2 regions of the Streptomyces sp. NPDC056527 genome follow, and region 1 is predicted to be linked to the other one. Evidence: riboswitches for the same ligand, from Rfam matches in the RefSeq annotation. Region 1 holds a riboswitch; the other holds the start of a gene.
The links. Region 1 has a riboswitch for cyclic di-AMP ahead of ACFQ7Q_RS09005 (M23 family metallopeptidase). Riboswitches for the same ligand answer to the same signal wherever they lie in the genome.
Positions count from the first base shown of each region.

Region 2: another riboswitch for cyclic di-AMP. It lies ahead of ACFQ7Q_RS33690 (M23 family metallopeptidase); the one in region 1 lies ahead of ACFQ7Q_RS09005 (M23 family metallopeptidase).

Region 1 covers NZ_JBHTTQ010000011.1:63,983-68,176, reverse strand. Annotated here, with positions in the region: gene ACFQ7Q_RS09010 (GntR family transcriptional regulator) at 145-828, opposite strand; gene ACFQ7Q_RS09005 (M23 family metallopeptidase) at 995-1,777, opposite strand; cyclic di-AMP (ydaO/yuaA leader) riboswitch at 1,790-1,956, opposite strand; gene ACFQ7Q_RS09000 (M16 family metallopeptidase) at 2,160-3,527, opposite strand; gene ACFQ7Q_RS08995 (M16 family metallopeptidase) at 3,554-4,194, opposite strand, start outside.
Region 2 covers NZ_JBHTTQ010000124.1:193-4,386, forward strand. Annotated here, with positions in the region: partial or broken gene ACFQ7Q_RS33680 (hypothetical protein) at 1-151, shown strand, start outside; gene ACFQ7Q_RS33685 (PP2C family protein-serine/threonine phosphatase) at 266-1,483, shown strand; cyclic di-AMP (ydaO/yuaA leader) riboswitch at 1,696-1,843, shown strand; gene ACFQ7Q_RS33690 (M23 family metallopeptidase) at 1,855-2,952, shown strand; gene ACFQ7Q_RS33695 (PrsW family intramembrane metalloprotease) at 3,156-4,194, opposite strand, start outside.

The sequences.
Region 1 (4,194 bases):
ATTCCGATGGAGCCGCACACGCCGAAATGACGGCGAGTGCGGCTCCATTGTTTTCCGCAGCCGGCCCGACCGCCGACTTTCCGGAATTCGAGGCAGCACAAAGAAAGCCCCGAGAATTCCTATTCTTTGTATACGGCCCGCGTGTTAATTCCGGGCGCTCGCGGTGTTTACGACGTGTTGCGAAGCCCTCACACGCCCGCGTTCCTGCCGCTTCAGCCGGTGCTGCGTCAGCGAACGCTCGGCGTGCAGCGCGGTCAGCGCGCGGGCCCGTTCGGCGTCGCCGCGCGCCACCGCGTCGACGATCGCCCCGTGCTCGGCCCACGCCTCGACGGGCTGGGCGGTGGGCTCGACCGCGTACATCCAGGCGATCTTGTGCCGCAGCTGGGTGAGCAGCGCCGTGAGCGCCGGGCTGCCGGACGCCTGCGCCAGCGTCTCGTGGAACCAGGCGCCGAGCGAGCGCAGATCCTCGCCCTGGCCGCGCCTGGCCCGTTCCTGCCCCAGCCTGACCAGGCCACGCAGCACCTTGAGGTGGGCGTCGGTGCGGCGCTGGGCGGCTCGGGCGGCGCCCAGCGGTTCGAGCAGTGCCCTGACGTCCAGCAGGTCGGCCGCCTCCTGCTCGGTGGGTTCGGCGACATGGGCGCCCGCGTGGCGGCGGCTGATCACGAAGCCCTCGGACTCCAGGGTGCGCAGCGCCTCACGGACGGGGACACGGGAGACTCCGTAACGGCGGGCCAGCTGCTCCTCGGTCAGACGACTGCCGCACGGGAGGACCCCGGACACGATGTCGTCCCGAATCGCCGTGCATACCGACTGCGCGGGAATGCGCATCTTCGACCTCCGCCTTGATCCGCGCGAAACCGGTTCGTCGGCGACTCTATTGCAGAGGTGCGGAATTTCCGAAGGAGATCCGGGAAGATGGATATCTTTTGGCCAGCAAAAAGCCCCGGCTCAGGACGAGCCGGGGCTTTTCTGACGCCTGCTTCGCGAGCAGCGGTCAGACGTTCACGCCGCGGGCGCGGAGGTACGCGACCGGGTTGATGTCGGAGCCGTACTCGGCGGTGGTGCGCGCCTCGAAGTGGAGGTGCGGGCCGGTCGAGTTGCCGGTCGAGCCCGAGAGGCCTATCTGCTGGCCCGGGGTGACGGACTGGCCGACCGAGACACCGATGGACGACAGGTGACCGTACTGGGTGTACGTGCCGTCGTTCATCCGGATGACGATGTTGTTGCCGTACGCGCCACCCCAGCCGGCCTCGACGACTGTGCCGGAGCCGACGGAGACGACTCGGCTGCCCGAGGCGGCCCGGAAGTCGACGCCGGAGTGGCTGCCGGAGGACCAGAGCGCGCCACCGGCCTGGTAGCTGGTGGTCACGTACGAACCGGCGACGGGAAGCTGGAAGGAGTTCAGGCGCTTGCGCTCGGCCTCGCGGGCGGCGCGCTCCTTGGCCTCGCGGACCTCCTTGGCGCGGGCCTCGGCCTTGCGCTTCGCCTCGGCCTTCGCCCGGGCCTCGGCCTTGGCCCGCTCGACGGCCTCGGCGGCCTCGCGCTCCTGGGCGGCGGCCTGGGCGTCGATCGTGGCGGCGAGGGAGTCCGCCGCGACGATCTGGGTCAGGCCGGTGTCCTCGAAGGAGGGGGCGTCCGCGTCGGCGGCGAGCGCCGGGGAGGCGAGGGTTCCGATGACGCCGGTGGTGGCGATGGTCGCGATGCCGGCGATGCCCGCGCTACGGCGCGCCATACGGCTCGGACCACGATGCTTCCCGGTGGCACGGGTGAACGCCATGTAGTGGCTGATCCTTTCCTTCCTTCTCGCCTACCGGGTTAGCTGACGGGTTCGGAGCAGGAAGGTCTCCTACGGGCCCCTCCGCACGGGTGCGAAGGCGTCCGATTCACCCCAGGGACTTCGTATGGGTCCCCGGCTCCCCAGGCTCGCGCCTGACGGGGACTCGGCGATGACTGTCCGATGCCACGGGCTCGCGGCGGGTGCAACTGGCGAACAGCCGGACCGACGCTAAGCGGACCGTCTTTCAATCAGCAAACAGACACGCCCGTTTGTAAGACATGCCACAGGGCATACACCCACGCTCGCCCTCAATCCGGACAAAGGGGAGGACCCCGCCATACGGTGATGACGGGGTCCTCGATGTGGCGCGCGGCCGACTCGATCAGCCGGTGACGACGGTCACTTCGCCGATACCGAGAGCACGCACCGGCTCCTCGATCTGCGCCGCGTCACCGACGAGCACGGTGACAAGTCGGTCCACCGGGAAGGCGTTCACGACCGCGGCGGTCGCCTCCACCGTGCCGGTCTCGGCCAGTCGCGCGTACAACTGCGCCTGGAAGTCGTCCGGAAGGTGCTGCTCGACCTGGTCGGCGAGCGTCCCGGCGACGGAGGCGGCCGTCTCGTACTTCAGCGGCGCCACACCCACCAGGTTCTGCACGGCCACGTCGCGCTCGGCGTCCGTCAACCCCTCGGCGGCGAGGGTGCGCAGCACCTTCCACAGGTCGTCAAGTGCCGGACCGGTGTTGGGGGTGTCGACGGAACCGCTGATGGCGAGCATCGAGGCGCCGTGCCCCTGGCCGTCGGAGCGCAGCACCTGGCCGAAGGCACGGACGCCGTAGGTGTAGCCCTTCTCCTCGCGCAGGACGCGGTCCAGGCGGGAGGTGAGGGTGCCACCGAGGCAGTATGTGCCGAGGACCTGGGCCGGCCAGACACGGTCGTGCCGGTCGGCGCCGACGCGCCCGATGAGCAGCTGTGTCTGGACGGCACCCGGCCGGTCCACGATGACCACCCGGCCGGTGTCGTCGGCCGTGATCGGCGGGACGGGGCGCGGCTCGGCCTCGTTCCCCGTCCACGCGCCCAGCGACTCGGCGAGGACCTTGTCCAGGTCCACGTCGGTCAGGTCGCCGACGACGACGGCCGTGGCCGTGGAGGGCCGCATGTACGCCTCGAAGAAGGCACGGACGGCCGTGGCGTCGATCGCCGCCACCGTCTCCTCGGTCCCCTGGCGCGGCCGCGACATGCGCGACGTGGCCGGGAAAAGCTCCTTGGAGAGCTGCTTGGCCGCCCGGCGGGCCGGGTTGGCCGTCTCGTGCGGGATCTCGTCGAGCCGGTTGCGCACCAGGCGCTCGACCTCGGTGTCGAGGAAGGCGGGCGCGATCAGCGCCTCGGCGAGCAGGCCGAGCGCCTTGGGCAGCCGGGAGACGGGGACCTCCAGGGAGACCCGTACGCCCGGGTGGTCGGCGTGTGCGTCGAGCGTGGCGCCGCAGCGCTCCAGCTCGGCGGCGAACTCCTCGGCGGAGTGCTTGTCCGTGCCCTCGGAGAGGGCGCGGGCCATGATCGTGGCCACGCCGTCCAGGCCCTCGGGCTCTGCGTCCAGCGGGGCGTCGAGGAAGATCTCGACGGCCACCACCTGCTGGCCGGGGCGGTGGCAGCGCAGCACCGTCAGACCGTTGTCCAGCGCTCCGCGGTCCGGGGCCGGGAAGGCCCAGGGCTTCGCGGTGCCGGCCTGCGGCTGCGGGTGGAACGTCATGCTCGTCAAAGACGCGGCAGCGTCGGTCACTGGTCCGCTCCCTCTTCCTCGTCGCTGTCGCTCTGTTCGGTACCGAGCGGCTCGTAGACGAGCACCGCGCGGTTGTCCGGGCGCAGCCGGGCCTTGGCGACCGCCTGCACCTCCTCGGCCGTGACCTCCAGCACCCGGTGCACGGCGGTGAGGGCGAGCTGCGGGTCGCCGAACAGGACCGCGAAGCGGCACAGTTCGTCGGCCCGGCCCGCGACCGTGCCCAGCCGGTCCAGCCACTCGCGCTCCAACTGGGCCTGGGCGCGCTCCATCTCCTCGGGCGTCGGGCCCTCGGCGGCGAACCTGGCCAGCTCCTCGTCGACGGCGGCCTCGATCTCGGGCACCTCGACACCGCCGGACGTCTTGACGTCCAGCCAGCCCAGCGAGGGGGCCCCGGCCAGGCGCAGCAGACCGAACCCCGCGGCCACCGCCGTGCGGTCGCGGCGGACCAGACGGTTGTGGAGCCGCGAGGACTCGCCGCCGCCGAGGACGGTCAGGGCCAGGTCGGCGGCGTCGCACTCGCGCGTGCCGTCGTGCGGGAGCCGGTAGGCGGCCATCAGCGCGCGGGCCGGGACCTCCTCCTCGACGACCTCGCGCAGCTGCTCGCCGATGGTTTCCGGCAGAGTGCCGTCACGCGGCG
Region 2 (4,194 bases), on a different contig from region 1:
CGATGTGACCGGGTGGTCGGCGACGCCGTGGCTGGTGCTGTGCGGGGTCGGGCTGGTGTGCGCGGGCGCGGTGGGGGCGCTGGGGCGCGGTGGACGGCTCGGCGCGGACGCGGGTTCGGAGGTGCGCTCGGCCTCAAAGGCTCGGGGGTAAGGGCCGGGGGCGCGCGGAGGTGAAGGGCGGGGGCGTAGGGGTGAGCGGCTGAGGAGGTGTCACCCACTCGGCCGAGCGGGGGTCGCCGCGCGGCGCGGCTCCCGCCACCCTGGGGTGGGCGCGGTACCGTCCGTCGCCGTGTACGGACCGGGCAGGAGAGCACAGGTGGGGCAGGGGCAGCGAGGCGCGGGCGGGGACGTGAACGGGCGTCCGCGGTCGCGAGCCGAGCGGGCCCGACGGTTCATCCGAGCCCTGCCCCCGCTCGTCATCCTCGGCGGTGTCGTCTTCGATCTCTCCACCCCGCCCTCGTACACGGCGGCTCCGATGTTCTCGGCCGCGCCCCTCATCGCGGCCCCGTTCTTCTCGATGCTGACGACCCTGCTCACCGGCATCGCGGCGATCCTCGCCAGTGTCGGTCTGCACCTCTACAACCACACCGCGACCGAAGTTCCCTCCCTCACCGAGACGTTCACGGTCGCCACCGTCGCCGTCCTCGCCCTGCTCATCAACCGGGTCGTGCTGCGCAGCGGTGAGCGGCTCGCCTCGGCCCGGGTGATCGCGGCGGCCGCCCAGAAGGCGGTCCTGCCGACCCCGGCCGAGCGGATCGGCGGACTCCAGGTGGCGGCTCGTTACGAGGCCGCGCAGGCTGACGCGTTCATCGGCGGCGACCTGTTCGCCGTCCAGGACACGCCGTACGGGGTGCGGCTCGTGGTGGGTGACGTACGGGGCAAGGGGCTGGACGCGGTCGAGGCGGTCGCCATCGTGATCGGCGCGTTCCGGGAGGCGGCCGAGCAGGAGGCGACCCTCGAGGGCGTCGCGCAGCGGCTGGAGCGGGCGCTGGCCCGGGAGGGCACGCGCCGTTCCAGCCTCGACGCCTTCGAGGGGTTCACCACCGCCGTCCTGGCCGAGATCCCGCGCGCGGACGGGCGCGTGCGGGTGGTGAACCGCGGTCACCCCGAGCCGCTGCTGCTGCACGCGGACGGGGCCCTGGAGCTTCTGGCGCCGAGCGAGCCGGCGCTGCCGCTCGGGATGGGCGAGTTGGCCGCCTGGCCCGACCGGGCCGACGAGAGCGCGTACCCGCCGGGCGCGACGCTGCTCTTCTACACCGACGGTCTCTCCGAGGCGCGCGACTCCACGGGCGCCTTCTACGATCCGGCCGAGCGGCTCTCGGGACGTATCTTCCCGGGACCCGAGGAACTGCTGGACGCGCTCGTCGACGACGTCCGCCGGTACACGGGCGGCGGCTCCACGGACGACATGGCGCTGCTCGCGGTGAGCCGTCCGACGACGGGACAGCCGGAGCGGCGGCGGACGATGCCGGTGGTTCCGTGACCATCCGTAGTGGAGAGGTACCGCTGCGATAACAATTGACACACCGTCAGCTCCATCTCTTTCATGCAGAGGTTTACTGAAGCGGGATCAAATCGGGCTGTACCGGCTCAATCTCTTGAATGATCACTCGGAACAGCTTGGAATCCCGCCCCCGTGTCTATTAACGTTCGATAACGCAGTGCGGTCGTCCCAGCCGTCGCAAGAGACGGCACCGTGCGCACGCGCCGAATCCTGAAAGGGAACCGGGGAACCACCACTTGGGGTGAATCGGGCACCGTCGCACCCGTGCGACACCGCCCGTAGGAGACCTTCCTGCTCCGAACCCGTCAGCTAACCCGGTAGGCGAGAAGGAAGGAAAGGAGTGCGCCTCCGTGGCGTCCAACACCCCTGCCCCCGAAGACACCTTCGACGGGTTCCAAGCGTTCGGTGCCCCGAGCGCCGCCGGTAAGGACGACGACGCCACGGCGTGGGGGGAGTGGAACCCCACCGAGGACTCCCTTCGTCAGCAGGCCCGCTCCGGTGGTCGCCACCGGGTCGTGAAGCAGCGCTCGGCCTTCGCCCGCTCCTCCACCGTCCTCGGCGTCGGTGTCATCGCGGCCGTCGGCGCCGGTGGCATGGCCACCGCCAAGGACAAGCCCCCGGTCTCCATCTCGCTCCCGGACCTGAACCTCCCGGACGCCTCCGAACTGCCGGGCGTCGGCGAGTTCATCTCCGGCGAGGACGGCGCCGACGGTACGGGTTCCGGGACGAACAACCCGCAGCCGCTCACCGCCTCCCTCACCCTCCCGGCCGACAGCGCCGCGAAGGCCGACGGCGGATCCGCCTCCGAGTCCACCGCCGACGCCGGCGAGGCGCTGCGCGCCCGCATCCTCCAGCAGGCCGAGCAACAGCAGGCTTCCGCCGACGCGGCCGAGAAGGCCGAGGCGGAGAAGCAGGCGGCCGAGAAGGCCGCGGCGGAGGCGGCGGCGAAGGCGTCCGCGGCCGAGAAGGCCGCCGCCGAGGCGAAGAAGAAGGCGGAGGCGGAAGCGGCCGCGAAGGCCGAGGCGGAGCGCCTGGCCAAGCTCGCCGCGAGCTACTCGCTGCCCACGTCCTCGTACACCCTCACCTCCACGTACGGCCAGTCCGGCTCCATGTGGTCCTCCGGCTACCACACCGGCCTCGACTTCGCGGCCCCCACCGGCACCCCGGTCAAGGCGGTCCACGGCGGCACCATCAAGTCGGCGGGCTGGTCCGGCTCGTACGGCTACCGGATCGTCCTGGAGCTGGAGGACGGCTCGGAGGTCTGGTACGCGCACCTGTCCTCGATGACGGTGAGCGCGGGCCAGTCGGTGGGCACGGGCGACACGATCGGCCGCGTCGGCGCGACCGGCAACGTGACCGGCCCGCACCTGCACCTGGAGGTCCACACCGCGGGCGGCGACGGCATCGACCCGGCGGCCTGGCTGCGGGACAAGGGCCTGTCGGTCTGATCCGGCCGGGCATCCGAGGCCGACGAGGCCGCTGAACCTACGACGCGTCCCATCGCGCTCTTCGCGCGGGGGACGCGTCCTTGTGCGTGGCCCCATGCCTCCGACACCCCTCCCGACGTCAGGGCCGCCGGAACACGGCGGGGCCGTCGGCGTCCGGTCGCGTTCGCCCTGCGACCGGCCGCCGCGGGGCCGGCCCCCGCGGCCTAGCTGCGGTACGGGTTGTAGCCGCCGTAGTCCAGGTACTGCGGCGGTGTCCAGACCTGGCCCGTCGCCCGTGCCGCATAGGTCAGGGCGGGGGACGCGACCGACTTGCGCTGCCAGAGGTGGTGGAGCAGCTCCTGCTCGCGGGCGGTGAAGTCCGGGCCGCCCGCGTCGCGCAGGGCGCGGTGGCGCAGGAAGGCGAGGGTCGTCGCGAACGCCTCGTACTCCCCGACCGCGACGGCGGCCGGGGGGCCGTACGTGCGGCGGGCGAAGTCGCGGGCGAGGGAGCGGGCCCGCATGGAGGCGAGCGCGAGCGGCTCCGCGGGGGAGAGCCAGCCGGCCGCCGCGTACGCCGGGAGCTGCCCGGATATCGTGCGCAGCTCCCGCTGCCTGCTCCATATCGCCAGCCACGTCAGCAGACCGAACGCGGGCACCATGAAGATGCCGTACACCACGATGAAGCCCCACGGGCCGAGGACCGTCGCCGAGCTGTTCCACAGGGCATGCACGCCCATCGAGAGGACGAGACCGGTCACCGGCAACAGGACGCGCCGCACGCGCTGACGGCGGGTGGCGAGGGCGGCGAAGCCGAAGCCGAGTCCGGTGAGCACGGTGAAGAGCGGATGCGCGAACGGCGACATCACGATCCGTACGAAGAAGGTGCCGGCGGTCATCGAGCCGATGCCGGACGTACCGATCTCCTGGTCCTCGCCGAACGCCCGGCCGAGATAGAGGATGTTCTCGGTGAAGGCGAAGCCGCTGGCGGTCAGGCCGGCTATCACGACGCCGTCGACGAGACCGGTGAAGTCGCGGCGGCGCAGCAGGAAGATCAGCAGCACGGCGGCGGCCTTGGCGCTCTCCTCGACCACCGGCGCCACGACCGTGGCGCCGAGAGTGTCGGCGGAGGCCGGGTCGGCCGTGGCGGTGGCTATCCAGCGGACCGCGAAGGAGTTGGCGAGGATCGAGACGAGCGCGGCGGCGAAGGCGCCCCAGCAGAACGCGAAGATCAGGTTCCGCCACGGGCCGGGTTCGACGCGGTCG